DNA from 2 places in the Tepidamorphus gemmatus genome. Region 1 is predicted to be linked to the other one. Evidence: riboswitches for the same ligand, from Rfam matches in the RefSeq annotation. Region 1 holds a riboswitch; the other holds the start of a gene.
The links. Region 1 has a riboswitch for thiamine pyrophosphate ahead of EDC22_RS08455 (ABC transporter permease). Riboswitches for the same ligand answer to the same signal wherever they lie in the genome.
Positions count from the first base shown of each region.

Region 2: linked by a shared signal. The riboswitch ahead of thiM (hydroxyethylthiazole kinase) and the one ahead of EDC22_RS08455 (ABC transporter permease) in region 1 are both predicted to bind thiamine pyrophosphate.

Region 1 covers NZ_SMAK01000004.1:208,192-223,762, reverse strand. Annotated here, with positions in the region: gene EDC22_RS08505 (DMT family transporter) at 2-844, opposite strand; gene phaC (class I poly(R)-hydroxyalkanoic acid synthase) at 929-2,734, opposite strand; gene EDC22_RS08495 (hypothetical protein) at 2,845-3,342, shown strand; gene EDC22_RS08490 (LL-diaminopimelate aminotransferase) at 3,339-4,559, shown strand; gene EDC22_RS08485 (homoserine dehydrogenase) at 4,598-5,905, shown strand; gene glpX (class II fructose-bisphosphatase) at 6,007-6,969, shown strand; gene recJ (single-stranded-DNA-specific exonuclease RecJ) at 7,071-8,846, shown strand; gene otnC (3-oxo-tetronate 4-phosphate decarboxylase) at 8,869-9,504, shown strand; gene EDC22_RS08465 (glutathione S-transferase family protein) at 9,529-10,158, opposite strand; gene EDC22_RS08460 (ABC transporter substrate-binding protein) at 10,547-11,530, opposite strand; gene EDC22_RS08455 (ABC transporter permease) at 11,589-12,377, opposite strand; TPP riboswitch at 12,496-12,612, opposite strand; gene EDC22_RS08450 (hypothetical protein) at 12,675-14,096, opposite strand; gene EDC22_RS08445 (adenylosuccinate synthase) at 14,136-15,428, opposite strand.
Region 2 covers NZ_SMAK01000009.1:58,098-73,668, reverse strand. Annotated here, with positions in the region: gene EDC22_RS14110 (DMT family transporter) at 1-700, shown strand, start outside; gene EDC22_RS14105 (Lrp/AsnC ligand binding domain-containing protein) at 725-961, opposite strand; gene EDC22_RS14100 (hypothetical protein) at 1,137-1,931, opposite strand; gene EDC22_RS14095 (alpha/beta hydrolase) at 2,069-2,902, opposite strand; gene EDC22_RS14090 (hypothetical protein) at 2,901-3,191, shown strand; TPP riboswitch at 3,223-3,329, shown strand; gene thiM (hydroxyethylthiazole kinase) at 3,377-4,138, shown strand; gene thiD (bifunctional hydroxymethylpyrimidine kinase/phosphomethylpyrimidine kinase) at 4,135-4,986, shown strand; gene EDC22_RS14075 (TRAP transporter substrate-binding protein) at 5,103-6,074, shown strand; gene EDC22_RS14070 (fumarylacetoacetate hydrolase family protein) at 6,121-6,963, opposite strand; gene EDC22_RS14065 (OmpP1/FadL family transporter) at 7,248-8,570, shown strand; gene EDC22_RS14060 (SDR family oxidoreductase) at 8,683-9,462, opposite strand; gene EDC22_RS14055 (UDP-2,3-diacylglucosamine diphosphatase) at 9,709-10,473, shown strand; gene EDC22_RS14050 (glycosyltransferase family 4 protein) at 10,484-11,500, shown strand; gene EDC22_RS14045 (threonine ammonia-lyase) at 11,567-12,586, shown strand; gene EDC22_RS14040 (hypothetical protein) at 12,579-13,574, opposite strand; gene dgcA (N-acetyl-D-Glu racemase DgcA) at 13,727-14,710, opposite strand; gene dgcN (N-acetyltransferase DgcN) at 14,707-15,571, opposite strand, start outside.

The sequences.
Region 1 (15,571 bases):
GCTAAAGCCGCATCAGCATGAGCCCGGCCAGCACAACCGCAACCGAGATCATGCGCACCGGGCTGAACCGTTCGCCGAGAAAGACGACGCCGATCAGCACGGCGAACACGACACTGGTCTCGCGCAGCGCTGCCACCACTGCGATCGGCGCGACGGTCATCGCCCAGATGACGATGCCGTAGGCGGCGAGCGACAGCGCGCCTGCCAGCAGACCCGGCTGCCAGTTCGTCGCGATCATCTCGCCGAACCGGCGCCCGCGTGTGATCGACGCCCAGAGCAGCAGCGGCACGCCGTCGAGCACGAACAGCCAGACCGTATAGGCTATCGGTTCCCCGCTGGCACGTGCGCCGAGCCCGTCGGAGATCGTGTAGCCGCCGATGAAGGCGCTGGTCCCCAGCGCATAGAGTACGCCGGTGCGCTCTCGCACCAACACGCCGATACCGCGGTCGAAGGACAGCGCGACGATGCCGGCCGCCAGCACGACGACGCCGAGGATCTTGGGCAGGCCCACCGGCTCGCCGATGAAGGTGAGGCTCGCGATCAGCGTCAGGAATGGAGCCGTGCCACGCGCCAGCGGATAGACCTTGCCGAGTTCGCCGTGCTGGTAGGCGTTTGCCAGGAAGGCATTGTAGCCGATGTGCAGGAGCATCGAGGTGATCAGCCATGGCCAGGCTTCCGCCCGCGGAATCGAGACGAAGAACAGCGCGGGTGCTGCGATCAGGGCGCCGCAGGTGGCAAGCATCGTGACGACCGCCAGCCGGTCGCCCTTGAATCGCACGATGGCGTTCCAGGAGGCATGCAGGACAGCCGACAGCAGGACGAGCAGGGCGACGGAGATCGACACGGATGACAGATGCCGGGCAGGGCGGGGACAGCGCTTCCTATACGCCCCCGGACGAGATCCCGCCAGCCCGCGGCGCCCGACCGGTCAGCACTTCATCTTCACGTAGCGACCCGGCGCGTCCTCGATCGGTTTCAGCTTGCCGTCACCGGGATGGCGGGCCGGAACCATCGTCTTGTTGTATCGGCGAATCCATGCCTGCCAGTCGGGCCACCAAGACCCGGGATGCTCCTTTGCCTTGGCCATCCACTTATCGAAGTCGCCGGACGGCTTCGGACCGGTCCAGTACTGGTATTTCCGCTTCTCGGGCGGGTTGACGACGCCGGCAATGTGACCTGACCCGGCCACGACAAAGCGGATCGGCCCGCCGAAATGCTTCGATCCGACAAAGACTGATTTTGCCGGCGCGATGTGATCCTCTCGGGTGGCGAGGGTGTAGACCGGGATCCTGATCTTGCGCAGCTCGAGTGTCTCGCCGCCGATCACCATCCGTCCGGTGGTCAGCCGGTTCTCCAGGTAGCAGCTGCGCAGATAGAATGAGTGGTTGGCCGCTGGCATGTTGGTCGAATCGGCATTCCAGTAGAGCAGGTCGAAGGGGAAGGGCGCCCGGCCGCGCAGGTAGTTGTTGACGACATAGGGCCAGATCAGGTCGTTCGAGCGCAGGAGGTTGAAGGCAGTCGCCATCCGGCTGCCCTCGAGATAGCCCTGCCGGGCCATCTCCTCCTCGACCAGCCGGATCTGCTCCTCGTCGACAAACACCTTGAGATCGCCGGCATGGGTGAAGTCGACCTGCGTCGTGAGGAAGGTCGCCGTGGCGGCCCGCTCCTGTCCCTTCGCCGCCAGCCAGGCGAGCGTGACGGCCAGCAGTGTTCCGCCGACGCAGTAGCCGCCGACATTGACGATGTGCTCGCCGGTGGCCTGCTCGACGGCATCCATCGCCGCGAGGACACCCTCGCGCATGTAGTCCTCGAACGATTTCAGTGCGAGCCGTGCGTCGGGATTGACCCAGGAGATCGTGAACACCGTGTGTCCCTGGTCCACCATCCACCGGAACAGCGATTTTTCCGGCGTCAGATCGAGGATGTAGTACTTGTTGATCCACGGCGGCACCATCAGGAACGGCAGCTTGAACACCTGTTCCGTTGTCGGGGCGTACTGGATCAGCTGCACCAGGTCGTTCTCGAAGACGACCTTGCCGGGCGTGATCGCCAGGTTGCGGCCGACCTCGAATCCGGTGGGGTCGGTCTGGCGGATCTTGAGCTCGCCCTTTCCGAGCTTGATGTCCTCGGCCAGCAACTTCATGCCGCGCACGAGATTCTCGCCGTCCGATTCCAGCGTCTCCCTCAACAGTTCCGGATTGGTCAGCACGAAGTTGGACGGGGACAGCGCATTCGCGATCTGCTTGACGTAGAACAGCGCCTTGTGCCGGGTATGCTCGTCGATATCCTCCGTGCTTTGGACGAGGTTCTCCGCCCATCGGGTGGTCAGCAGATAGGCCTCCTTGAGGAAGTTGAAGGCCGGGTGTTCCTCCCAGGCCGGATCGGCGAAACGCCTGTCGCCCTTGTCGGGCGTGGCGGCGGGCTCCCCCGCTTCTCCTCCCATCCGTTGCAGTGTCGAGGTCCACAGTTCGAGATAGCCTCGCCACAGTGCCGTCTGTGCCTCCACCGCCTTCTGCGGATCGGAGACCCACTTCTCGGCAACATGCGACAGTGTTTTCATCGCCTGGGCCAACTCGGCGGCGAAGATCCGCTTCGCCTCGCCTGCCTCGCGCGGGCCGAGGATGGCGGCGAGGGCCTTGCCGCCCTCTTCGGCGAGGCGCGCCATGTTGCGCGCGAACGCCTCGGGATCGCGGATCGCGAATGGCGGCTGTGGTCCCTCCGGCGTCTGCTTCATGATCCTCCCCTGCCGGGCCGATGGCGCCTCTCGGTTCAAGTCTATCATGGCGATACGCGCGCCGGTTTAACAGTCCATCGAGGCTGAATTCGGGTCGCGGTTTTGACATATTGGCCACCTACCCCCAGAACGTTGGGGAACCTGCTTGCAGTCATCCGGACCACATGCGCGGCAGATCGGACATCGAATTGCGACCGCTCGCGGCATGCGTGCTGGCGGCCGGCCTTCTCGCGCTGGGCGGTTGCGAGACCGCGCCGGATCTCGAGCGGCTCGCGCCTCCCGTCCAGAAGCTGCGGACCGAGACGCCGGAGTCGCGACATCCGACGACGGATCAGGAGTTTCCCAACATCAACAACGCGCCGGACCGTCCCTCGGTGATGCGGACGCAAAGCGAGATCGAAGAGATCGAGAAGGATCTTGAGGCGACAGGCGCGTCGCATGTAAAAGAGGCCGATCAGAAGATTACGGCCGAAAAGCCAGCGCCGGCGACGTCGGTCAGACCTGCCCCGGAGCCCTCCACGGACTTGCGTCCACCGCAGAGACCGGCCGAGCAGGGGGAGACGACCGATCAGCCGGCCGCGCCACCCGCCGCCGAAAGCCCGTCATGAGCGAGTTCCACAAGACCAAGCGTCTGCCCACCTACGTCTTCGAGCAGGTCAACAGGCTCAAGGCCGAGGCTCGCTCCGGTGGCGCCGACATCATCGATCTCGGCATGGGAAATCCCGACCTGCCGACGCCTCAGCATATCGTCGACAAGCTGGTCGAGACGGTGGCGCGGCCGCGCACCCACCGCTATTCCACCTCGAAGGGCATTCCCGGCCTCCGCCGCGCCCAGGCCGCCTATTACGATCGCCGCTTCGGCGTGAAGCTCGATCCAGACAGCCAGGTCGTCGCCGCGATCGGTTCCAAGGAGGGATTTGCGAACTTCGCCCAGGCGATCACCGCGCCGGGCGATGTGGTGCTGGTCCCCAATCCGACCTATCCGATCCACCAGTTCGGATTCATCATCTCGGGGGGCGTCATCCGCCAGTTGCCCGCGCGACCGGACGAGGCGTTCATTCGCGCGATGGAGCGCGCGATGGTCTATTCGGTCCCGAAGCCAATCGCCGTCGTGCTCAACTATCCGGCCAATCCGACCGGCTACTGTGCGAGTCTCGATTTCTATCGCGACGTCGTGGCCTTCGCGCGCAAGCACGAGCTCTTCATCCTGTCCGATCTCGCCTATGCCGAGATCTACTTCAACGACACGCCGCCGCCATCGGTTTTGCAGGTACCGGGTGCCATCGACTTCACTGTCGAGTTCACCTCGATGTCGAAGACCTATTCGATGCCCGGATGGCGGATGGGGTTTGCCGTCGGCAATGCCCGCCTTCTGGCGGCGCTGGCGCGTGTGAAGTCCTATCTGGATTATGGCGCCTTCACCCCGATACAGGTCGCGGCCACCGCTGCCCTCAACGGGCCTGACAGTGTCATCGCCGAGATCCGCGACGTCTATCGTCATCGCCGCGATGTGATGGTGGATGCCTTCGCGCGCGCGGGCTGGCCAATCCCCGCCCCCGAGGCGACCATGTTCGCCTGGGCGCCGATCCCCGAGCAGTTCCGGCATCTGGGCTCGCTGGAATTCTCCAAGCTGCTCGTCGAGAAGGCGGAGGTCGCGGTCGCCCCCGGTATCGGCTTCGGCGAGGACGGCGAGGGCTATGTGCGCATTGCCCTGGTGGAGAACGAACAGCGGATTCGCCAGGCCGCTCGCAACATCCGCCGGTTCCTTGCCTCGGCGGAGGAAACCATGCACAACGTCGTCGCACTTGGTGCGGCCCGCGGCTAGGCATTGCCGCCGTCGCACGTCTTCCGGTTCGAGGGGCAATGTCGCAGGCATTACGAGTGGGGCTCGCCGGCCTGGGGACGGTCGGCGGAGCCGTGTTCAGGCTCTTGTCCGAAAAGGCCGGGATGCTGGCGGCCCGCGCCGGCCGGCCGATCGCGGTGACGGCCGTCTGCGCCCGCGACAGGATGCGCGACCGCGGGCTCGATCTGGGGACGGTGACCTGGTACGGCGACCCGGTCGCCATGGCACGCGACGCCGACATCGACATCTTCGTCGAGGTGATGGGCGGCGGAGATGGACCCGCCGCGGCAGCCGTCGAGGCGGCCCTGGCCGCCGGTAGATCGGTCGTCACGGCAAACAAGGCGCTGCTGGCGACCCGCGGCGTGGCGCTGGCGAGGCTGGCCGAGGCGAGCGGCGCGACCATCGGCTACGAGGCCGCTGTCGCGGGCGGCATCCCGATCATCAAGACATTGCGCGAGGCCGTCGTCGGCAACCGGGTGTCGCGCGTCTACGGGATCCTCAACGGTACCTGCAACTACATCCTGACCCGTATGGAGGAGGGACTGTCGTTCCAGGAATGCCTCGCCGATGCCCAGCGGCTCGGCTATGCGGAGGCTGATCCGACATTCGACATCGAGGGCCACGATTCGGCTCACAAGCTGGCCATTCTCGCGGCGCTCGCCTTCGGCACCGAGATCGATACCGCGTCCATCCATCTCGAGGGCATCTCCAGCATCACACCCGCCGATCTGTCGGCGGCAGAGGAGCTCGGCTACCGCATCAAGCTGCTTGGTGTCGCCCGGCGGACCGAAAGCGGGATCGAGCAGCGCGTGACGCCGACAATGGTGCCGCTGGTCTCCGCGATGGCCGGCATTCACGGGGTTCTCAATGCTGTCGCGGTTGATGGCGACGAGGTCGGCGAGATCATGCTGGTCGGGCCCGGCGCCGGCGGCACGGCAACCGCTTCGGCCGTCGTCGGCGACATCGTCGACATCGCAAGGGGCGGCCCGCGGCCGGCGACATTCGGTCAACCGGCGCAGACGCTGACGCCATACCGCGCGGCGCGCATGCGGGCGCATGAAGGTGGGTACTACATTCGCCTGTCGGTGTTCGATCGCCCCGGCGCCTTCGCCGCAATCGCGCGGCGCATGGCCGAGCAGTCGATCTCGCTGGAAAGCATCATGCAGAAGGACGGTCATGACCGCGACGGATCGGATGTGCGGGCGCGGCGGGTCATCCTCATCACCCACGAGACCACCGAAGCCCAGATCAGGCGGGCGCTCGATGCGATCCAGGAGGACGGTCAGATCGAGGGGCGTCCGCAGATGATCCGTATCGAGAAGCCGTAGCGGCACCAGGCCAGAGGAAGAAGATGGCGCGCAAGGACGACAGGAAGGGGCCGAAGGCGGCCAAGACGGGCAAGGTTGGCAAGAAGCAGTCGGGGATCAGCATGGTTCTCGACCGCGTCCTGACGCTGGAGATCGTGCGCGTCACCGAACGGGCGGCCGTCAACGCCGCCAGGTGGCGGGGCCGCGGCGACGAGAAGGCTGCCGATCAGGCCGCCGTTGACGCCATGCGGCGCGAGCTCAACCGTCTCGCGATCCGCGGCACGGTCGTCATCGGTGAAGGCGAGCGCGACGAAGCGCCGATGCTCTACATCGGCGAGGAGGTCGGCACCGGCGAGGGGCCGAAGGTCGACATCGCACTCGATCCGCTCGAGGGAACCACCATCTGTGCCAAGGACCTGCCGAACTCGCTCGCGGTGATCGCAATCGCCGAAAGCGGCAGCCTCCTGAACGCGCCCGACGTCTATATGGACAAGATCGCCATCGGCCCGGGTTATCCTGAGGGGGTCGTCAGCCTCGAGGCGCTGCCGGCCGAGAACATCAAGGCGCTGGCCAAGGCCAAGGGCGTGCCGGTCGGCGAGATCACGGCCTGTGTCCTCGATCGGCCACGTCACGCCTCGATCATCGAGGACATTCGCTCGGTCGGCGCCGGCATCCGCCTGATCGGCGACGGCGACATCGCCGGGGTCATCCACACCACGACGCCAGAGGAGACCGGCATCGACATCTATCTCGGCATCGGCGGGGCGCCGGAGGGCGTCCTTGCGGCCGCCGCGCTGCGCTGCATCGGTGGCCAGATGCAGGGCCGGCTGATCCTCGACACCGACGACAAGCGCAAGCGGGCCCGCAAGATGGGTATCGAGGACTTCGACCGCATCTATCAGATGGACGAGATGGCGCGCGGCGACGTCCTGTTCGCGGCAACGGGTGTCACCGACGGCAACCTTCTCTCCGGTGTGCGCTTCGGCAAGAAGACCATCCGCACCGAGACGGTGGTGATGCGCTCCTCGACGCAGACGGTCCGCTGGATCAAGGCCGAGCACCGCTCCTTCGAAAAGTTCGGCTGAAGCCGCCCGCCCATCGCCGCTGGACTGGCACAGGCGACTCGGGCTTTGTCCTGGGTGCAATGGGTAGGATGTTGACCGCAGCCGATCCGCCGGCGCTGGCCATGCGTGCCGAACGCGCTCTTCTGGGCGTCGAACGCTCGGTCTGTGGACGCCGCTGGGTGGATCGCCTCGATCGGGCAGGCCACCAGGCTGCCCTGGCGATGGTGCAGCAGCATGACCTGCCGGAGCTTCTTGCGAGGGTCCTGGCTGGACGGGGTGTCGCCGCGGCCGACGCGTCCGGCTATCTCGATCCCAGCCTGCGCGCGCTGATGCCCGATCCGTCCCGACTCGCCGGGATGGAGGCTGCTGCCGATCGGCTGGCGCGCGCGATCCGTGCGGGCGAGCGCATCGCGATCTTCGGTGATTATGATGTCGACGGCGCAACGTCGGCGGCACTGCTCGCCCGTTTCCTGCGCTTCCACGGCCTCGATCCGGTCATCCATATTCCCGATCGCATCGTCGAGGGTTACGGGCCGAATGACGAGGCGATCGCCGCGCTCGCTCGGACCGGCGCCAGCCTGCTCGTCACGGTGGATTGCGGATCAACCAGCCACGATGCGTTGAGCCGGGCGCGGCGGCTTGGTCTCGATGTTGTGGTGGTCGATCACCACCAGATGGGCGCCGACCTGCCGCCTGCCGTTGCCGTCGTCAATCCCAACCGGCAGGACGATCTGAGCGGGCAGGGACATCTGGCGGCGGTCGGCGTTGTGTTCCTGCTGTTGGTTGCGACCAATCGCCTGCTGCGGGCAGCCGGTCATCCGCAGCCCGATCTGCTCGGCTGGCTCGACCTCGTCGCGCTCGGCACCGTCGCCGACGTGGTACCGCTGACCGGGCTCAATCGCGCCTATGTCCGCAAGGGGCTCATCGCACTGCGACGCCGCGACTGCATCGGACTTGCCGCGCTGGCCGATGTCGCCCGCCTCACCGAACCGCCGGACACGTACCATCTCGGCTTCCTGCTCGGACCTCGCATCAATGCCGGCGGCCGCATCGGCGATGCCGGTCTTGGCGTCAGGCTGCTCCTGTGCAGCGACAGCAACGAGGCGGCCCGGCTCGCGGCCACGCTCGATCGGCTGAACGGCGAGCGTCAGGCGATCGAGGCGCGCATCCTCGAACAGGCCCAGGCGATCATCGAGGCCGATCTCGCCGTCCGCCCGCGCTCGGTTCTCGTCGCGCATTCCGCAGACGACTGGCATCCGGGCGTGGTCGGCATCGTCGCTGCGCGGCTCAAGGAGAAATACGGAGTGCCCGCCTTTGCGATTGCACTCGGACCCGACGGGTTCGGTACCGGCTCCGGCCGTTCCATCCGCGGTGTCGATCTCGGCGCGGCGATAAGGGCGGCGGTCGCCGAGGGGATCGCGGTCAAGGGCGGTGGACACGCGATGGCCGCGGGACTGACGGTGCACCGGGATCGGATCGGCGACCTGTCCGAGTTCCTCGACGCACGCCTTGCGGCGTCGGTCGCCGCCGCGGCCGAGAGCGACCTGAAGGTCGATGGCCTGCTGACGGCCTCCGGCGCCACGCCGGAACTGGCCGCGACGCTGGAGGCGGCGGGGCCCTTCGGCTCTGGCAATCCGCAGCCCGTGGTCGCGCTTGCCGCCCACCGTCTCGCCTATGTCGAGCCGACCGCTCAGGGGCATGTCCGGCTGAGCCTCGCCGACAGCAGCGGGCGGATCAAGGGCATCGCCTTTCGCGCTGTCGGCACGCCGCTCGGCGATGCACTGCTGTCGGCGCGTGACCGGACGGTACATGTGGCGGGGACGCTGCGGGTCGACCGCTGGGGCGGCCGCGAGGCGGTGCAGATCGCCGTTCGCGACATCGCACCGCACGGAACCTGAGCCGACGCAACGGGAGAGGGGAATGAGCGAAGAGGCCAGAGCCCGCGACAATCTGGTGGCGACCGGCAAGTCGCTGTTCGACCGCGGCTTGACCTTCGGGTCGACCGGCAATCTCAGCCTCCGCCTCGACGACGGGTCCTGGCTGATGACGCCTACCAATGCCTCCCTCGGCGCGCTCGACCCCGCGCGGCTGTCGAAGCTCGATCCGGAGGGCAGGCATGTCGGCGGTGACGCGCCCACCAAGGAGGCCTTCCTGCACGTGGAGATGTATCGGCAGCGGTGCGATGCGCGGGCGGTCGTGCATCTGCACTCGACACATTCGGTCGCCGTCAGCGTGCTCGCCGATATCGATCCGGCAGATGTCCTGCCGCCAATCACCGCCTATTACGTCATGCGGGTCGGCACGCTGCCGCTGGTACCCTACTATCCGCCAGGCGACCCGGCGCTGGCGGGCGCCGTTTCGGCGTTGGCCTCCAGGCACCATGCAGTGCTGCTGGCCAATCACGGGCCGGTCGTCGCCGGCACCAGCCTTGAGGCAGCAACCCATGCGACCGAGGAACTGGAGGAGACGGCCCGGCTGTTTCTCCTGCTGCGCGGGCAGGCGATCCGCACACTGACACCGGATCAGGTCGCGGAGCTGCGGCGGCGATTCGGATGAGACGGATCGCGCGGCCGGCCGCGATCAGGGCATGGGGATGCGATTGCCGCGTGCCGGCACGTCGTAACCCTTCTGCACGGCGGGGCGGCTCGCGATGCGCTCGTACCAGGCCCGCACATTGGGGAACCGGGTCAGATCGATGCCCTGCCATTCGAAGCGCGACGCCCACGGCCAGGTCGCGATATCGGCAATCGAATACTCGCCGGCGAGGTAGTCGCGATCCGCGAGTCGCCTGTCGAGGACGCCGTAGAGGCGCTGGGCCTCCTTGCCGTAGCGCTCTTCGGCATAGGGCGCCTTGCCCCTGTTGAAATGCAGGAAGTGATGCGCCTGGCCGAGCATCGGGCCGAAACCGCCCATCTGCCACATCAGCCATTCGACCGCCTGCCAGTATCGGGCATCGTCGGCCGGCATAAGCCGGCCGGTCTTTTTCGCCAGATAGAGCAGGATGGCACCCGACTCCATCAGCGACATGCCGGTGTCGCGATCGACGATCGCCGGGATCTTGTTGTTCGGGCTGATTTTCAGGAACTCTGGGGCGAACTGTTCGTCCTTCGTGATGTCGATCTCGTGGACAGTATAGGGCAGTCCCAGTTCCTCCAGCGCAATCGAGACCTTGCGGCCGTTCGGCGTGGACCAGGTGTAGAGGTCGATCACGGGCATTTGCTCCTTGGTATTGGTCTGTTGAAGGAGGCACGGCAACCTTGCATGCGCAGGCCTGCGAGGGAAGTGGCGCCTGCCATGGCATGCCACCATCCACGCGCGGCATCATTCGCGTTGTCGGTGAGACGGCGCAAGCGTACCGCATCATCGGATGATGGCGCTGTACGACGGGCCGGGATCAGCGGCAAGGCGGTTGTCGCTCGCGTCGCGGAGGATTGCTGATGGGGCGCCTGTTTCCAGCCGTTGTACTTGCTGGGATGGGCGTGTGGCTCGCGCTCGGCGCGACCGGGCAGGCCGCGCCGACCTTCCGCTTCCAGCTTGACTCCAACGCTCCGGCCGGCGTCTCCGGTGAGCCGCACACCGCACCCGGTCGCCGCAACTGCTATCGCAGCTCCACCGCATAGGTCTCCGTCGGGACGATCTCGTCGATCAGGCCGCGCGACTTCATGAACTGGGCGAAGCGTTCGTAGCGCCTGCGGTCGAGCGCGGCGGGGCGCTTGGCGAAGCGGGGGAGGGTGTCGAACCAGGCGCGTCGGTTCAGGTCATCGTCGAGTTCCGGATGCCGGGCCACGAACAGCTCCCACCCCTCCTGCGGATGGTTGGTCAGCCAGATCGTCGCTGCTTCCACGGCCTCGAGAAATCGGACAAGGCGATCGTCGCCGATGGTGTCGCGGTGGGCCTCGAAGATCAACTCGTCATAGACCGGAACCCCGTGCTCCTCCGGAAAGAAAGCCCGGCCGGGGCGCCCCTCGATGTCCATCTGGTTCAACTCGAAATTGCGGAAGGCGCCGATAACCGCGTCGACCTGGCCCGAGAACAGCGACGGCGACAGCGAGAAATTGACGTTCACCAGCTTAACGTCGGCGAGCTCCAGGCCCGCGCTCTCCAGCATCTGGCCGAGCAGCGCGTCCTCGAAGCCGCCCACCGAAAAGCCGATGGTCCGACCCTTGAGATCGGCAAGGTCCCCTATCGGCCCGTCCTCGAGCACCACCAGCGTATTCAGCGGAGTCTCCACGAGCGTGCCGAATCGCACCAGCGGCAGCCCTTCATGCACCTGCAGGTGGAGATTGGGCTGATAGGAGATGGCGACGTCCGCCTGGCCGGCAGCGACGAGCCGGGGCGGAGCACTCGGATCGGCGGGTGGCACCAGCTCGACGGCGAGGCCGCGGTCGGCGAAAAACCCCTTCGCCTCGGCAATGATCAGCGGAGCATGGTCGGGATTGACGAACCAGTCGAGGAGGACGGTCAGCCGGTCCGCCGCTCCGGCCTGGCCACCGCCGGCGAAGCTCGCGCCAAGGCCGAGGAACAGACCGGCCACAAGACGTGCCGGCCATGCAGTGGGGCGGCTGGGTGTGTGTGTTGCCATGGAGAATCTCCCGGTTTCGTTGAACGGTCGGCGCACAGAGCCACAAGGCAATGCAGCCTCACGGCGATGTCTCGTCGATCCAGTGGACGAGGCGGCGGGTCGCGGCCTCGACCGCGGTTCGGATCAGCACTGCCGTGGCGCCAAGCATCAGAAGCGCGGCGAAGACCATGTCGGTTTGCATGCGGGCATTCGACTGCAGCATGACGAAGCCGAGTCCGGCCGAGGCACCGACCCATTCGCCGACCACGGCGCCGATCGGCGCGACGGCGGCGGCGACCCTCAGGCCCGAGGCGAGCCCTGGAAGCGCGGCCGGAATGCGGATCAGCGCAAGCGTGCGCAGCCGCCCCGCATCCGAGATGACGGCGAGGTCGAGAAGCCCGGGATCGGTGCGACGCAGCCCGTCGAGGAAGGCCGAGGCGATCGGGAAGTAGATGATCAGCGTCGCCATGACCACCTTCGAGGCGATTCCGTAGCCGAGCCAGATGACGAGCAGCGGTGCGATCGCGAAGACGGGCAGCGCCTGGCTTGCCACCATCACGGGCAGGACGACGCGCCCGGCCGCAGGGATGCCGGAAGCGGCGAGGGCGGTGACGACACCGAGCCCGGTGCCGGTCATCAGGCCGAGCACGATCTCCAGCGCCGTGATCGCCGCGTTGCGCATCAGAAAATCGCTGTGGGCGAGGAATGCAGCAGCGACCCGCCTGGGGCTGGGCAGGATGAACGGAGGCAGGTCCAGTACGACCACCGCACCCTGCCAGGCCGCGAGGATCACGGCGCAGACGAGACCGGAACGCAGCAGCCTATGGGCGACGCGCCAACCGGCCCTGGCTGATGGGGCGTCGGGCACCGGGGCCTCAATCCTGTCTTCGGGCCGGGACTGTATGCGATGGTCGGGCGAGACAGCAGGCAAGCATGATGGATCTCCGTCGCGGCGCGTTCAGGAGATCCGGGAGACGTTTGGCTCGGGGGAAGCTCGGTTCCAGTCCCTTCGCCGGCATGACCCGGATCAGGTTCGAAGGGTTCGGCCCGACCTGGCCGGTCGCGCCATCTCAGCTCCCTGCAGAGCACCCCTCGGAACGAGGCCGAGGATGGCGGACGCCGCACGATAATGCAAGCGTCCGTCGCGGGCTGCCGGCCGCCCGATTCATTCCGACGGCAGAGGTGCCGCCGGCGGTGATTCGCCCCAGGCCGCGAAGGCGTCCTGGAACACCTTCGTTCCCGTCTCGCCCTTGGCCAGCGACAGCACCGCGCGGCCGCCGTTGGAATAGTTGATCGGAATGTCGATGAAACCGCGCGTGCGCATCTCGGCGATGTTGCGTTCGCGGTCGAGCTCGGATTCCGACAGGCCGACGAGGAAGTATCCTTCCATCACCGGGACCACGGCGCCGACCAGCGGTTGACCGGAGGAGCGTGGTGTGGCCTTCATCAGCAAGCCCGGCACGGAGGCGATGCCGCCATCGCGAAAGTTCGGCCCCCGCGTGAAGACGAGCTCGACCAGATGGCTCGCCGGAAGCGCCTGGTCTAGGTTGCGGCGAATCGTCAGGGTCAGTTGCAGATCCTTGTCGGGGATGCGTACCTGGCCCTCGATGACCTTCGACACCGCGCCCGTCGCGTCGGTATCGTCCGCCAGTCTCCAGTCTACCAGGCCGCCCGCAGTGATCGGGGCGCCCGTGCCGGACCCTTCCTCGATCAGCAGCGCCTGGGCGACCCGCTCGCCCTCGCTCTCGGCGGCCGGCGGGATCTGCGGCTGGGTCGTCGCCGGTGGTTGAACGGCAGGCGGTTGCGGCTGCGCGGATGCCGGCGCTTCGTTGCCGGGCACGCGATCGACGATCTTCTGCTCCTCGTCGCTCTGAGACCCGCCGGTCAGCGTCGCCACCATCGACGCCAGCGTGTCACGCTGCCAGTAGATGACGCCGGCGATGCCGACGATCACCAGGGCCAGCACGATCCAGGCAATGTAGCGTCCCGCACCGCCACCCGAATCGCCGTCGTCATAGATCGCGGCGGTACGGCGCTCACCGGTCTCGCGCGGGCGTTGATCCGGGCGGCGCGGCGCGGCCGGTTCTTGCGTGCGATAACCGTTGTCGACGCTGGACGCGCCCAGCGCATCGCCGGTTGGCGCGGCTTGGTCCAGGGCCGTGCGCGCCTGCCTGGCAGCATCCGCGGATGCCTGCCCCAGACGCTCGGCCGCCGCGACCGCCGACCGCAAATCCTCGCTGGGGCGACGCGGCTCCTGCACCGGACGCTGCTTGGCCGGCTGCGGCGGCGGTACCTGATTCTGCGGCATCGATGGCGGCGCGACCGGTTCGTTCGCCGGATACCCGGCCTCCAGGTCCGTGTCCAGGCCCGCCGCGGCCTGCGCGAACTCGGCCTCGACCTCGGCGATCGCCGCATCCAGCGCTGCCGTCTGGCGCTGCAGTTCCTCCTCGCCGAGCGGGGGATCGAGCGCCTTCAGCTGGCCGAGCAGCGCGGTTCGCGCCTTGCCGTAAAGAGCATGACGCGCTGCCTCGTTGTTGTCCTTGAGGTTCTCCACCGCGCGGCGGAGAACACTGACGAAATCTGCCATGATCCGGCTACGAGCCTCCTGAAGCCCACCTACAGGCTCTTAGTCCTGAAAAGGGTCGTGAACAAGGATCGTGTCCTCGCGGCGCGGGCTCGTCGACAACAACGCCACCGGCGCGCCGATCAGTTCCTCGATCCTGCGGACATACTTCACCGCCTGCGCCGGCAGGTCGGCCCACGAACGGGCGCCCTCGGTGCTCTGCGACCATCCCTCGAAGGTTTCGTAGACCGGCGTCACCGCGGCCTGCGCATCGCGCGAGGCGGGCAGATGGTCGAGTCTCGCGTTGCCGAGGCGATACTCGACACAGATGCGCAATTCCCCGAAGCCGTCCAATACGTCGAGCTTGGTCAGCGCGATGCCGTGGATGCCGCCGGTGCGGATGGCCTGGCGGACCAGCACTGCGTCGAACCAGCCGCAACGGCGCTTGCGCCCGGTGACCGTGCCGAACTCGCGGCCGCGTTCGCCGAGGGTGTTGCCGATCTCGTTCACCTGCTCCGTGGGAAACGGCCCGCCGCCCACCCTTGTCGTGTACGCCTTGGTGATGCCGAGCACGTAACCCAGCGCACCCGGTCCCGTACCGGACCCGGTGGCTGCCTGCGCGGCAACGGTGTTGGACGAGGTAACGTAAGGGTAGGTGCCGTGATCGACGTCCAGCAGCGTGCCTTGCGCGCCTTCGAAGAGGATGCGCTTGCCGCGCCGCTTCTGCTGGTCGAGCAGGCTCCACACCGAGCACGCATAGGGCAGGATCGACGGGGCGATCCCGACGAGCTGACGCTCGAGCTCGTCGCCGTCGATCTCCGGCCGGTCAAGGCCGCGCCTGAGCGCATTGTGATGGACGAGCAGCCGTTCGATCTTTGCGGCAAGGGATTTCGGCTCGGCCAGATCACAGACCCGTATTGCACGACGGCCGACCTTGTCCTCGTAGGCCGGGCCTATGCCGCGCTTGGTCGTTCCGATCTGTGCCGCGCCCGCGGCTTCCTCGCGGAATGCGTCGAGCTCGCGATGCAGCGGCAGGATCAGGGTGGCGTTGTCGGCGATACGCAGATTTTCCGCCGAGATCGTGACGCCGGCCGCGGTCAGCCTGGCGATCTCGTCCGACAGCGCCCAGGGGTCGATGACGACACCGTTGCCGATCACCGACAGTTTTCCCGGCCGCACGATACCAGACGGCAGCAGACTGAGCTTGTAGGTCTTGCCGTCCACGACCAGCGTGTGCCCGGCATTGTGCCCGCCCTGAAACCTGACCACGACATCGGCACGTTCCGACAGCCAGTCAACGACCTTTCCCTTCCCTTCGTCGCCCCACTGCGAGCCGACGACGACCACGTTTGCCATGTGTCCCTGTCCCCAGTGGGGTCCCTATGCCGGCAACGGCCGGCGTCCCGAAAAAAGCGCGCGACTATAGCGGCATGCACGACACAGCGCGACCTCTGTCTCCAGGCCGTGCAGCCGTCTCCAGGCTTTACAGCGCGATCCAT
Region 2 (15,571 bases), on a different contig from region 1:
TGGCGGCTTCGGCGGGCTTGCTCTCGCCTCCTATCTGGTCGCACTCACCTATCTGCCGCTGCCCGACGTCACCGCGATCCAGTTCCTCGCGCCGCTGCTAACGCTGGCGCTGGCGACGGTGCTGCTGGGCGAGGTGGTCGGCATCTTCCGCTGGTCCGCCGTCGGTGTCGGTTTCATCGGCATCGTGATGATCCTGTGGCCCTATCTGGGTCAAGGCTGGTCGTCCGCCGACGCGGGCGCGATCGGCGCGCTGGTCGCGGTGATGGCGGCCTCGCTGACGTCGCTGGCGATGATCCAGGTCCGCCATCTCACCGGAACGGAGACGACGGGCTCGATCGTGTTCTACTTCTCGGTCACCTGCACGGTGCTGGCGCTGTGCACCCTGCCGTTCGGCTGGGCCGTGCCGACGCCGCGCGAGGCGGCGCTTCTGGTCACGATCGGTCTGATCGGCGGAATCGGCCAGATCCTGCTGACCCAGAGCTACCGCTACGCCCCGGCCTCGGTCGTCGCGCCGTTCGACTACACGGCGATGATCTGGTCACTCGTTCTCGGCTACCTGATGTTCGGCGACCGACCCGTGGCGATCACCCTGGCCGGGGCGTCGATCGTCATCGCCGCCGGCCTGTTCGTGATCTGGCGCGAGCGCCAGCTCGGCATCGAACGGGCCCGCCAGCGCCAGGCCAGCCCGCCGCCGGTCTGACCCCGGGTCTGACCAGTCGGCATCTCAGAACGCCTTGAAGGTGATGATCGTGTAGGTGTCGCGGATACCCTCGAAGCGGTGCACCTGCTCGTTGACGAAATGGCCGATCTCGGTCTGGCTGTCGACGTAGAACTTGACCAGAAGATCATAGTCGCCCGCGGTCGAATAGATCTCCGAGGCGATCTCGGCATTGGCGATCTGGTCGGCCACCTCGTAGGCGCGGCCGAGGTGGCACTTGATCTGGACGAAGAAGGGGATCATGCACGCCTCCGCGACAGCATTGGGGGGGAGCGGCGGGCAGGCTGCCGGCCCGCCGCGGCTGGTTCGATGTGACCAGATGCGCGCAGCACCGGCAAGCCCGGCGCTGCCGCAAATCCCGGCGCCTGTGCCCGACAGCCAGTGCGGCGGCGCCCGCAGGCGCCGTCCGCTGCCCTGGCTACTGGAAAACGCAGCGGTTGATCTTCGGAGCCTTGCCGTCGAGCAACCTCGACAGAAGCGCTGGGATGCCTGTGACGGCGCCGACCATGATCTCCGTACCGGTCTGCGAGACGCTGGAGACGTTGCAGAACCGGTCGTGAAACTCCCTGTCGCAGCAGCGGCCGTCGACGTCGCGCGCACCCGGCCGGCAGTGCCAGGGGCCGGCCATCTGGAAGCCGACCTTGGGCGCGGGCACCGGCGGGCAGGAACACACGATCTCGCCCTCGCCGATCGGGCCGAGGCCGGGGAACTCCTTGCCGGTCGTCGAATTGAAGCAGATGCCGCCGTCGCACTGGGCCGAATAGCCGGCCTGGGGCTGGTTTCCGACCGGACCGCCGCAGGTGTAGATCGCCAGCGGCGGACCGAGCTTCTCCACCGCCGGGCGGTAGTCCTGTTCGAGCCGGCGCGGGGTCGAATAGGTGCTGACCGTGAAACCGTTGGCGACACCGTCCTTCAACAGCGTGCAGACGTTCCGGCGCTGGCCTCGGTCGCGATAGTGGAACGGCAGCGAGATGCTCCTGCCGTTCTCGATCTCGCACTTGCAGTAGGCGACGCCGTCGAGCACCCAGCATCGCGCCGTGGCGCACAGCGCATAGGTGTTTGGATCGCCGGGCGCGGTCGGGCACTGGAGGAAGACCGACGGCCGCACGTCGGGCGCAGCGGCCTGCGCGGTCGCGGAGGCTGCGGCGGTGACGACGAGACCAAGCAGGAGCGCGACGGCGAACCGCGCGAGCGCATTGCGGCGAATCGGCATGGATGATGTCCCCGGAGAATGATGGGTCATCTTCCGGCAGTTTGCTTGCCGAAGCCTTACATCCCGAAGCCTTACATCCCGAAGCCTTACATCGACGACGCAGCCTGTCGGCGGCCGCGGATCGCCGCGTCCGCGCCTCAGCCGCCCCGGCCGGGCGTCAGCGCGGCGAGATCGCGGGTCATGTCGCTGTCGGGCTCGGCGAGTGGGGCAATGACGGTGAAGTGGTTGGCTCCGGTCGCCTCGAAATATTCGGCGCGGACACCCCCTTCGATCCATTCATCGACGATTTCCCGACTCTGACGCAGGAACTCGTCGCTCTCCGCGCCGCCGACCCAGGCGTGCAGGGCGAGACCGGCTGGCGAGGGCCAGTTGAGCGGACTGACGCGACCTGCCTCGACGGAGTCCAGCTTCAGCGCGCGGTTGAGCGTGGTTGCGACGAGCGGCACCAGATCGAACAGTCCGGAGATCGGTTGCGCGGCCGGTACCACGGCTTCGGGCAGCCCGCGTGCGGTCCAGTCGGTTGCAAGCAGTGCGGCGGCGAGGTGACCGCCGGCCGAATGGCCGCTGACGGCCATCGGCAGGCGGTAGCGGTCATGCAGGAAGCGGACGAGGGCGCGCATCTCCTCGATGATCTCGCCGATGCCGACCTCGGGGCACAGCGTGTAGGTCGGCATGGCGACGGCGATGCCGTGGGCAAGGGGACCGCGCGCGAGATGGCTGAAGTAGCTCTTGTCGAGCATCTGCCAGTATCCGCCGTGGATGAAGATCGCCAGGCGTTCGACCCTTCGGTCCGCTGCGGGAAAGAACAAGTCGACGCGATTGCGCTGGCGTGGGCCGTAGGCGAGATCCAGTTCCGCGCTCGCGGTGTTGCGGAACGCGGCTGCGTCGCGCGCCCAGCCTTCGATGATGGCCGGATGCTCCGGGACGCGCGCACGGTTGTTGTATTCGGCTTCGTAGTCGATCCCGGTCATGGCTGCATCCGTGCGTCCTCGTGGCGATGGTCCGGCATGGGTGCCGGTCTACGGCAAACCGAGCCGGTACGCCAAGGTGCAATGGTGCGACTTGGGGGAGGCCCTGCCAGTCGGGTGGTTCCGGATTGCGATCGCCGCCGCCGGTCCGATGCCGGAAGCGATGGCAGACGTCGGCTGGAAGCATCGATTGCTGCCACCCGTGCAGGCTCGCGACTGGAGCCGGATCACGCAAGGTCATGCCGACGCCGTGCAGGTGTCCAGCAGCCGGAACCTGCCGAACAGCCCTTGAAACCGGCCTGCAGGTCGGATAGATGTGCGAGACGATCTCATTGGGGTGTCCCGAACGGGACTGAGAGGCCGCAGGGCGGTCAACCCGTCGAACCTGATCCGGATGATGCCGGCGGAGGGAGTTGAGATGAACAGCAGGACAGTTTCCCCAAGCGATGCGGTTGATCCTGCCGGCGGCCCGGGCCGTTGAGCGGCGCTGCGCGCGATCTGACGGGTGAGCTGCTCGCGCGGCTGCGGGCCGAGCGTCCGCGCGTGCACTGCATCACCAATGCCGCAGCGGTAGCCTACACGGCGAACGTGCTTCTGGCAGCAGGCTGCATTCCGTCGATGACCGTCAATCCGCCGGAGGTGCCCGGCTTCATCCACGGGGCGTCGGCGCTGCTCGTCAATCTCGGCACGCTTGACCCGCTGCGGGCCGAGGCGATCGACGTGGCGATCCGTATCGCCCGAACGGACGGGAAGCCATGGGCACTGGATCCCGTGTTCGTCGAGCGCTCACCGACGAGGCTCGGGCTTGCCCGTGACCTGGCGCGGCGCCATCCAGCCGTGATCCGTGCCAATCGCGCGGAACTCGCGGCGTTGAGCGGCAGCGACGGCGGCGACGCGGCGGCACGGCTGTTGGCCCGCGAAAGCGGCGCGGTGGTGGTGCGGACCGGCGAGGTGGATTTCGCGACCGATGGAACCCGCGAGGTCGAGGTGGCGGGCGGACATCCGCTGATGGCGCTGGTGACAGCATCGGGATGCGCGGCCACCGCGCTGATGGCCGGTTTCCTGGCGGTGGAGACGGATCGTTTCCTCGCGGCGGCGGCGTGCCTCGCCTTCGTCAAGGCAGCCGCCGAACGCGCCGGAGCGACGGCCCGAGGACCCGGAAGCTTCGTTCCGGCCTATCTCGACGCACTCTATGCGCTCGACCCCCAGGACTTCGGTGACAGGATTGCCTCCCCATGAAACAGGTGCGACCAGACAGCTTCACCGCCGACCCCGCTCGCGGCGGGCGCGCGCCCGTGGCGCTCTCGATCGCCGGAACCGATCCGACCGCCGGTGCAGGCATGCAGGCCGATCTGAAGACCTTCTCGGCGCTGGGCGTCTACGGAGCAACGGTCATCACAGCGCTCGTCGCGCAGAACACCACCGGCGTCCAGGCGGTGCTCGACATCGCGCCGGATTTCGTGGCGAAGCAGATCGATTCGGTCTTCGACGATCTGTCCGTCGACGCGGTGAAGGTCGGGATGCTGAGCGTGCCGGCGGTGATCGAGACGGTCGCAGAACGCCTGGCGGCGCATCGGGCGCCCAACATCGTCATCGATCCCGTGATGGTGGCCAAGAGCGGTGATCCGCTGCTGCGTCCGGAGGCGGTGGCGGTCCTGCGCGACACGCTGCTGCCGCTGGCGCTGGTGATCACCCCGAACCTCCCCGAGGCGGCCCGACTGCTTGACGCGGACGTCGCAGACAGCGAGGCGGCGATGCGCCGGCAAGGCGAGCGGCTCTTGGCGCTAGGACCGAAGGCGGTACTGATGAAGGGGGGGCACGCCGAAGGCGATCGTTCGGTCGATATCCTGGTGTCCGACCGGGATTGCCTGCGGTTCGAGGCACCGCGCGTGGCGACCCGCAATACCCACGGCACCGGCTGCACGCTGTCGGCGGCAATCGCTGCCGGGCTGGCGAAGGGACTTGGGCTCGAGGCGGCGGTCAGGGCCGCGAAGGACTATCTCACTGCCGCGCTGGTCGCGGCCGATACGCTGGGCGTCGGCCATGGCCACGGCCCGGTCCACCATTTCCATTCGGTGTGGTCATGAAAACAATCTCGCAACGTGGCGGGCTCTCCCGCCGAACGGTCATCGCCGGGGCCGTGGCGGCCGGTGCTGCGTCTCTGGCGGCCCCCGCCGTCTCCCAAGGGCTCGTTCGATGGCGGATGGCAACCTCGTGGCCGCACAACCTGCCGGGGCCCGGCGTCAGCGCCAGACGGCTTGCCGAGCGGATCGGGGCGCTCAGCGGTGGCAGGCTGACGGTGGAGGTATTCGCCGCCGGCGAGCTGGTGCCCGCCTTCGAGGTCTTCGATGCGGTCTCGCAAGGAGTGGCCGAGATGGGCCACACCGCCTCGTTCTTCTGGCAGGGCAAGATCCCCGCAGCGGTCTTCTTCACAACCGTGCCGTTCGGCCTGACTCCGCCCGAACACGTCGCCTGGGTGGAACACGGGGGCGGCCAGGCGCTGTGGGACGAGCTCTACGCGCCGTTCGGCATCAAGCCGTTCATGGCGGGCAACACCGGCTTCCAGATGGGTGGCTGGTTCAAGCGGCCGGTTGCCTCGCCGGACGATCTCAAGGGCGTGAGCATCCGGTCCGCGGGACTCGGCGCCGAGGTGTTCCGACGGCTCGGGATGACTGCGGTGGCAATTCCTCCGGGCGAGATATTCCAGGCATTGCAGTCGGGTGTCGTCGACGCCGTGGAATTCCTTGGCCCGTTCTCCGACATTGCCCTCGGTCTCGACCGGGTGGCACCCCATTATCTATGGCCGAGCTTCAACAAGCCGAATGGCACCGGTGAGGCGCTGGTATCGATTCCGGCCCTCGAGGCGCTTGACCCGGATCTGCGGGCGATCGTCGCCGGGGCTTGCGCGATGGAGGCGGCGGCGGGATTGGCGGAGGCGGACTGGATGAACGGCCTTGCGATCGCGCGCCTCGCAGGGACCGATGTCAGGCTGTCCGAGTTCCCGCGCGATGTCGTCATGGCGGCGCGCGCTGCGGCATCCGACGTGCTGGCCGAGCTCGTCGCCGGCGATGCCCAGGCGCGCCGGGTGATGGAGTCCTACGAGGCGGCGCGGTCTGCTTTGGGCGGCTGGTCCGGCCGGTCGATCGGGCCGTTCCTGGACGCCCGCACGAGCTGATCGACATGTGGCGGGCGCCGCCGCCAGGCGGCGCCCGGCCGCTGCCTCAGCGCGCGACGACCTTCTGGCGCTGGGTGCCGAGACCCTCGATCGTCAGGGTCACCACATCGCCCGCCTTCAGGAAGACCGGCGGCTTCATGCCCATCCCGACCCCGGGCGGCGTCCCGGTGGTGACGACGTCGCCGGGCAGGAGCTTCATGAAGCGCGTCACATAGCTGATCAGCTCGACGATGCCGAAGATCATGGTCTCGGTCGATCCGGTCTGCATCCGCTTGCCGTTGACATCGAGGCTCATGGCGAGCTTCTGCGGATCGGCGATCTCGTCACGGGTGACAAGCCACGGACCCAGCGGACCATAGGTGGGGGCGCTCTTGCCCTTGACCCACTGGCCGGTGCTCTCGGTCTGCCAGAATCGCTCGGACACGTCGTTGCACAGGCAGTATCCGGCCACGTGGTCGAGGGCCTTGTCAGCCGGCACCTCGAAGGCCTCGGTGCCGATGACGAAGGCGAGCTCGACCTCCCAGTCGGTCTTCACCGAATCGCGGATCAGCACGATGTCGTCGTCAGGCCCAGAGATCGAGGTCGGCGCCTTGTTGAAGATGATCGGCTCCTTCGGGATCGGCGCGCCGGTTTCGGCGGCGTGGTCGGCGTAGTTGAGGCCGATGGCCACGAAGTTGTAGGGCATCGGCACGCAGGGGCCGAGCCGGGTGCCGGCAGGAACGGTCGGCAGGCTTGACGTGTCCACGGCGCGCAGGCGATCGAGCCCGGCAGGCGACAGAACGTCGCCCGTCAGATCGGCGATCATTCCGGAAAGGTCGCGGATCGAACCGTCGGCGGCGACGATACCCGGCTTTTCCCGGCCCGACGGACCGAACCGAACGAGCTTCATAGGCAGTTCCTCCTGAGTGTGTTGCCATGTCTGGATGAAGCGCGGCGGATCATCGTGCATCGAACCGTCGGCCGCAAGCGCAACTGCGGAACATGCCAGGCTCATCGTTGCCGATCGGCAACGCCGGATGAGATTCCTGCTTAGCCAGCTCCTAATCCAGACCTGCCGCAACGGAGCATGGATTGCATCCCTCAGGCAGACAACTCTAGCGTGGACTTCCACAGACAAGGGCTCCTCCAGAGAGCTCGACTGCGGCACCCGACCTCATGGAGGAGGGGGAGGAAATGAGCAGACTTCGCGGACTGCCCGCGGCAGCCGGGATCTTTGCGGCGGCGATCGGTTGCGACGCGCTCGTCGGCACCGCCGATGCGGGCGCATTCGCGATACGCGAGCAGAGCGCCTACGGACAGGGCATGAGCTTCGCAGGGGCGGCGACCTGCGGCACGTCCGTCGCTGGGACGTTCTGGAATTCCGCGGTGGTGACCTGCGCGCAGGGTCTGGACGTCGAAGGCTCGCTGTCGTTGATCGTTCCGTCCACGGAGATCACGACGGCGGCGTTCCCGTCCAGCCTGCTCGGCCCGGGCAGTCCGCTGTTCTTCGGTGGCGATCCGGGCGATATCGGCAAGACCGCGGTCGTGCCGGCCACGACCGTCGCCTACAACTTCGATGACCGGTGGTATTTCGGCGCCACCATCAACGGGCAGTACGGCCTGAAGACGGAGACCCGGTTCAGTCACGCCGCGCAGATCTACGGCCGAGAGTCCGAGGTCTTCTCGCTGAATGTCAATCCGGTGGTCGGCTACCGGATCAACGACGCCTTCGCGGTGGCGGCAGGGCTGCAGATCCAATACTTCGACGTCATCCTCAGCCAGGCCGTCGGCATCGCACCGATCGCCCCGTCCGCCGTGCTGAACGGCGATGACATAGGCTTCGGCTTCACCGCCGGCCTGCTGATCACGCCCACTCCCAACACCGAGATCGGCATCGGCTTCCGGTCTGCCATCAAGCATGACCTGGAGGGCATGCTGGCGATCCCGCTCGTGGCGCGGCTGCCGATCGAGGTCGATCCGACCCTGCCGGAGATGGTCAGCTTTGGCCTGCGCCACCGATTCACCGACAGGTTCTCGATGCTCGGCACGGTCGAATGGACAAACTGGAGCCGGTTCGGGACCTTCACCGTGGTCAACTCGCTGAACGGACTGCCTGTGTCGCTGCTGCCATTCGAGTACCGGGACGGATGGTTCTTCGCCCTCGGCGCCGAATACGACTGGGACGATCGCTGGACATTGCGCGCCGGGGCGGCGTGGGAGCGCGCACCGATCGATGACGTCACTCGCTCGATCCGGCTGCCGGACGACGACCGGCTGTGGCTGTCGGCAGGCCTGTCGTACCACTGGTCGGAGCGTTTGCGCCTTGACCTTGGCTACTCCTTCCTGACCACCTTCGACACGCGGATCAATATCGGGCCCGGAAACCCCGTCTATGTGCCGCCGGTGACATTTGCCGCGGACGTGGACGCAAGTGTGCATATCGTCGCTGCCGGTCTGAAGTATTCCTTCGGTGGTCGGGATGCGATGGAGCCGGTGTCACCGGTCTACAGGCCGTAGCTGTCGGAGACAGGGGCGGAGGTCTCGAGCGTGCGAGCGAAATGGGCCGGCCGTCAGGGCCGGCTCGTCTCATGTCGGCGGATACCTGTCCACCGGTGTCGAGTTCTTCGCCTCAGAACGAGGCCCGGACATTGCCGCCGTCGATGAGGATGTTCTGAGCGGTGATGTAGCCCGCATGCACGCTGCACAGGAAGGCGCAGGTGCTGCCGAACTCGGACGGTTCGCCGAACCGGCCGGCCGGAATCGCCGCCTTCAGTTCGGACGCGATGTCCTCCTCGGATCGGCCCGTAGCCTTGTGCCGCGACGCCAGCATCGCCCTGATACGATCGGTATCGAAGTTGCCCGGCAGCAGGCTGTTGATGGTCACGCCCCGGTTGGCGACCTGACGCGCGACGCCGGACAGGAAACCGGTGAGGCCGGCGCGTGCGGCGCTCGACAGGTCCAGTCCGGGAATTGCCTGCAGCACCGAGTAGGACGTGATGTTGACGATGCGCCCGAAGCCCCGTTCCATCATCGGGTCGACGACGCGCTGGATGAGCTCGATCGGCGTGACCATATTCATGATGAGGCCATCGAGCATCGCCCTGCGGTCGATGTCGCGGAAGTCACGGAACGGCGGCCCGCCATTGTTGTTTACCAGGATATCGGGACTTCCGTTGGCGGCAATGAGCGCATCCTGGACATCGGTTCGTGAAACATCCCCGGGCACAGGGATCACCCTGGCGCCGGTCGCGGCGGCGATCTCGTCGGCGGTACGGGCGAGCCGCTCCACATCGACGCCGTTGATCACCACCTCGCAGCCGGCTGCCGCGAGAGCTTCCGCGCAGGCCCGGCCGAGTCCTCGGCTCGATGCGCAGACGACCGCCCGTCGTCCCCGGATACCCAGATCCATTCCCTGCTCCTTCGTGTCTGGCATAGGCCGCAGCGCTGGCGCCGCCCACCATCAATCCAATGCCCGCAGGGGCGCAATGTCCATCACGCTTGCACTGTGCGCATGGCTGCCCCAGCGGCAACAGTGTTGCACTCGGATGACAGGCGTCATAATCCTGCCAAGCAAATCACGTTATTGGCGTCTGCACTGAGGCTGCGGACGGGGGCAACCGTGCATCAACATCCTGCCAGTACGGTTTACCGGACCTTGTTCCTGTCCGACGTTCATCTTGGCACCAAGGGCTGTCAGAGTGAACTGTTTCTCGATTTTCTCAAGCATACGGACGCCGAGACCATCTATCTCGTCGGCGATATCATCGACTTCTGGCGGCTGAAGCGTTCCTGGTATTGGCCGCAAAAGCACAACGACGTCGTCCAGAAGCTGCTGCGCAAGGGTCGCAAGGGAGCCCGGATCATCTACATCCCGGGGAATCACGACGAATTGCTGCGCGATTACATCGGCACGCATTTCGGCGGCATCGAGGTGATGCGCCGGGCCATCCACATCTCGGCGACCGGCGAGCGCTTCCTCGTCCTGCACGGAGACGAGTTCGATGCGGTGGTCCGTTATGCCAAATGGCTGGCGCTGCTTGGCGACTGGGCCTATGCGACCGCGCTGCTCGTCAACACTTACTTCAATGTCGCCCGGCGCAAGCTCGGTTTCCCCTACTGGTCGCTCTCGGCGTGGTTGAAGCTCAAGGTCAAGAATGCCGTTGCGTTCATCAGCGAGTTCGAGCAGGCGCTGGCCGCGGAGGCGGCGCGGGCACGGGTCGACGGCGTCGTCTGCGGCCATATCCATCATCCGGCCGATCAGATGATGAACGGTGTGCGCTATGTGAACTGCGGCGACTGGGTGGAGAGCTGCACGGCGGTCGGCGAGCGGCCGGACGGGACACTTGAGATCATCCGCTGGCCGGTCGTCAGAGCCCAGCGGCAGGACCCGCCCGTCGAAACGGCTCGGGTCGCCGCGTGATGACGCCGTCATGAAGCGGCTGGTGCTGGCCACGGACGCCTGGCATCCGCAGATCAACGGCGTCGTCAGCGTGCTTGACCGCCTGCGGCGCGAGACGCCGGCGTACGGTCTCGAGATCGAGGTGGTCTCCCCTGCCGAGTTCAGCTCGGTTCCGCTGCCGACCTACAGCGAGATCCGCCTTGCGCTGGCCGGCCCTGCCCAGGTCGGGCGGCGCATCGAGGCACTGAAGCCCGACTTCATCCATATCCCGGCCGAAGGGCCGATCGGGATGGCGGCGCGGCGCTGGTGCCTGCGCAACGGGCGATGGTTCACCACGAGCTTCCATACCCGCTTTCCGGAGTATCTGGCGCGGCGGCTGCCGGTTCCGCCACGGCTGTCCTACGCCTGGCTGCGGCGGTTCCACAATGCCGGGCAGGCGACACTGGTTTCCACGCCGACTCTGGCGGCGGAACTGGCGTCACGGGGTTTCGCCAATCCGGTGATCTGGCCGAGGGCCATCGATACCGCGGCGTTCACGCCCGGCGAGGCGGCGGCGCTCGACTTTCCGAGGCCCATCTTCCTCTATGTCGGCCGGGTCGCGGTGGAGAAGAGCGTGGACGAGTTCCTGGCCCTCGATCTGCCTGGCACGAAGGTCGTCGTTGGCGACGGACCCCAGCGCGCCGAGCTGCAGCGGCGCTTTCCGGAGGCCAGGTTCCTCGGCGTGCATCGGGGCGAGGATCTGGTCCGGCTCTACCGCGCCGCCGACGTCTTCGTCTTTCCAAGCCGCACCGACACACTTGGCCTGGTCTCGATCGAGGCCCTGGCCTGCGGCGTGCCGGTGGCGGCCTATCCGGTGCCGGGGCCGATGGACGTCATAGGCCATTCGGGTGCGGGTGTGCTGGACGAGGATCTGCGTGCTGCCGCGCTGGCGGCGCTCAACATCCCGCCAGATGTTTGCCGGGCGCGGGCGCTCGAGTTCAACTGGGACACCAGCGCCCGCACCTTCGTCGACATCATCCTGCGGTCGAATCGCTGCGCGGTGTCCTGACGCCGCCATTTTGCTGCCCGGACCGATCCTGTAGTGTTGGCTGATCCTCCAGCGCGGAGCTTCATCATGGCGACGCCAGACCGGCGTATCCCGTCCTTCGACGACATTGAGGCGGCCGCGGCGCGGCTCGCCGGCGTATGCATCAGGACGCCGCTGCTCGCATCGCCGGCGCTCGATGCGGCGACCGGCGCACGCGTGCTTATCAAGCCCGAGATCCTGCAGCGCACCGGTTCGTTCAAGTTCCGCGGCGCCTACAATGCGATTGCCGCGCTCGATGAGGCCGAGCGCCGGCGCGGCATCGTCACCTGTTCGTCCGGTAATCATGCCCAGGGTATCGCGGCGGCGGCGCAGCTTTTCGGTGTGCCGGCCACCATCGTCATGCCGTCGGATGCGCCGCCGCTGAAACGCGATCGCACGCGGTCCTATGGTGCGCGGATCGTGCCCTATGACAGGGCGACCGGAGACCGGGATGCGGTCGCGGCGCAGGTCGTCGAGGAAACGGGAGGCGTGTTCGTCTCGCCTTATGACGATCCGGGTGTCATCTCCGGTCAGGGCACTGCGGGGGTCGAACTGGTGCAGCAGGCGCGGGAGCTCGCCGGCGATCCCGACCTGGTGCTGGTTCCGTGTGGCGGGGGTGGTCTCACCGCCGGTATTGCGCTGGCGGTTCAGGCGCTAGCGCCGTCTGCGCGCGTGATGACGGTCGAACCGGATGGCTTCGACGACCATGTCCGCTCGTTCCTGTCGGGAAGGCGTGAGGAGAATGCAGCGCGGGCCGGATCGGTTTGCGACGCGCTGATGGCGCCGCGGCCCGGCGAGCTGACCTTCGAGGTGAACCGCTCGCGCGTCGCCGGCGGCGTGTCGGTCAGCGATGCGGAGGCGCTGGCAGCAGTCGCCTACGCATGGCGTGACCTCAAGCTGGTGGTCGAACCCGGAGGCGCCGTGGCACTGGCGGCCCTTCTGAGCGGCAAGGTCGACGTGGCCGGCCGCACCGTGGTCGTGGTGCTGTCGGGCGGCAATGCCGATCCGACCATCTTCGCCCGTGCCGTGGCGCTTGCCGGGGAAGCGGAAGCCCCGGCCGTCAACTGAACAGGATCATCCGCTGGTCGAAGGTCAGCCCGGTCAGATCGCTCGGCCGGCGCCGTTGCGGCTCGGGGAGCCTGTGAGGCTGCGAGGCCGCCGGTTGCGGTTCGGCCGACTCACCGGCTTCGCCGGTGGTCCGACCGGGGGCGGCCGATACCGCGGTGGCAGGCGCCGGCTCCGGAGCGGCCGATATGCCGCTTGGCGACGCAGCACCGTAGTGCGACGGCAGCGCCGACATGGGACGGAGCTGCGCGGATGCCGGCGAATCGACGTCGGTCCATTGGACGTCGGGCCCCTCCACGAGCTCGAGATCCTCGAGGAAGCGGCCTGCAGCCGGGTCGGCCTTGTGGATCGCCGGATCAACGCTCGTCGTCGGCTCCGGCTGGTCGGGTTCCGTCAGGGTGCCTTCCAGGCCATCGAGGCGGCGTTCGATCCGGCGCAGCGCCCGCGCCATCGAGGCCATGCCCCGCACACCGGCAGCCGCACTGCGAGCGGAAGACAGGATGTCGACAGCGTAGCGGTCGAGCGCATCGCACAGGTCGGGCGAAACCTCGCGCTCGCGCAAACCCCAGGCGATCTCCTGGATTCGTTCGCTCGCCCTCAGCACCGTCTGGAGATCGGCTCGCGTCCGCTCGGCCTCCGCCGCGAAGTCGACGTCCTGGGCGCGCTGGCGCTCGCGATCCTCGCCGCCGGCGGCGATTTCCCGCCGAACCTCGGCAAGCGCTTCGGCAATCTCCGCAAAGCCGTCGCGGATGATCGCGAGATCGGGCAGCTTGCGGCTGCGGACGAGCGATTCGATCCGCTCGAGGACGGCGAGCAGCGAACGGGTGTCGGCGTTGCGGTTGCGGCGGGCGTATTCGACCAGGAACCAGCGTCCACGGGCGGTCTCCATGACCGCCGCCAGGATGGCGTCGTAGTCCGGATCGCTCGGCCCGAAGGCCTCGGGATCGGTGCCCCCGCCCGGGGGCGACGGGAGGTTGTCCGATCCGGCCATCAACCGGGCCCGCCTGCTGCGCTGCCCGAAGTGCCACATACCGGTTTGCAGCGATATCGCACTGTCTGCCCCCGGGGTCTGCCCCACGAATCGTTAAGGCGACACAGTAGCCCGATTCTCGCGAATGTCGCGGCCCGCAATCGACCGCGCGCCTATCCCCACAGCATGGATTCGGGCGGGTGGACCTCGCTGCCGGTATAGTGCAGGCCGGGATCGCGGTCCCTGGCCAGCAACAGCGGTCCGTCGAGGTCGACCCAGTCGGCGCGCTGGGCAACCAGCATCGCCGGCGCCATGGCGAGCGACGTGGCAAGCATGCAGCCGACCATGAGCTTCAGTCCGCTTGCCGCCACCGCGTCGGCCATGGCGAGCGCCTCGGTGAGCCCGCCGGTCTTGTCGAGCTTGATGTTGACCGCATCGTAGCGCGCCGACAGCCCCGCAAGACTCGCACGGTCGTGGGCGCTCTCGTCGGCGCAGACGGCGACGGGCCGGGCGATATCGGCGAGGACCCCATCGGCATCGGCCGGCAGCGGCTGCTCAACCAGTTCCACGCCGGCGGCCGCGCAGGCGGCCAGCAGCGGCTCGATGTCGGCCGTCGACCAGCCCTCGTTGGCATCGACGATCAGGCGGGCGTGCGGCGCGCCCGCACGCACCGCGGCAATCCGTTCCGCGTCGCCAGTGCCGCCGAGCTTGACCTTGAGCAGGGGGCGGTGCGCGGCCTTGCGTGCAGCCTCGTGCATTGCCTCGGGGGTGCCCAGGCTCAGCGTATAGGCGGTGACCAGCGGACGCGGTGGCGCAAGCCCGGCGAGCCGCCAGGCGCGTTCGCCGGCGCGCTTCGCCTCGAGATCCCACAGCGCGCAGTCGATGGCATTGCGTGCGGCCCCGGCGGGCATCCGCGTCGCGAGGTCGGCGCGCGACAATCCGTCGCCAACCGCATCCGCCATGGCGGCAATCGCCTCGCGGACGCCGTCGACGGTCTCGCCGTAGCGGGCATAGGGCACGCATTCGCCGCGTCCGAGGATGCCGGCCTCGCGGATCGAAGCCACCACGACTACGGCTTCGGTCTTGCTGCCGCGGGAGATCGTGAAGCCGCCGGCGATCGGCCAGCGCTCGACCGACACCTCCAGCGAGCGGATCATACTGCGGGAAACTCCCTGATCAGCCGCTCGACGATGCCCTCGACGCCGAAGCGGATCGGGTCCGTCGTCGGCAGGCCGTACTCGATCGCGGTGTCCTTGCAGAGCGCGCGCGCCTCGGCGTCGCCGAGCTTCTCGGTGTTGATGGAGATCCCGACGCAGCGGATATCGGGATTCGTCAGCCTGCCCATGTAGACCGTCGCCTCGATCACCTCGCGAATGCTAGGCAGCGGGTGCGAGACGTTGCGCATGCTGGTCCGCGTCGGCTCATGGCAGACCACGAAGGCGTCCGGCTGGGCGCCATGCAGCAAGCCGAGCGTCACGCCCGCGAAGGAGGGGTGGAACAGCGAGCCCTGCCCCTCGACGACGTCCCAGTGGTTAGGGTCGGCGGCCGGGGTCAGCCATTCGGCGGCGCCGGAGATGAAGTCGGCGACGACGGCATCGACCGATACGCCTCGGCCCGAGATGAAGATGCCGGTCTGGCCAGTGGCACGGAAGTCCGCATCGAGGCCACGCGCGCGCATCGCCTTCTCCAGCGCCAGCGCGGTGTACTTCTTGCCCACCGAGCAGTCCGTTCCCACCGTCAGGATGCGACGTCCGGGTCGGCGGGTGCCCTTGCCGGTCGTGAATCGCTCGGTGGAATGACGGACGTCGAACAGCCTGCGTCCGTTCCTCGCAGCGGCTTCGGCGATGGCCGGCACGGAGCTCAGGCGCACGTGCAGGCCGCTTGCCACGTCCATCCCCGCGTCGAGCGCCTCGACGATCGTCGAGACCCAGTGCTCCGGCAGCACGCCGCCGGGATTAACGACGCCGACGATCATCGTTCGAGCGCCGGCTGCCACGGCAGCGCCGACGCCCATGTCG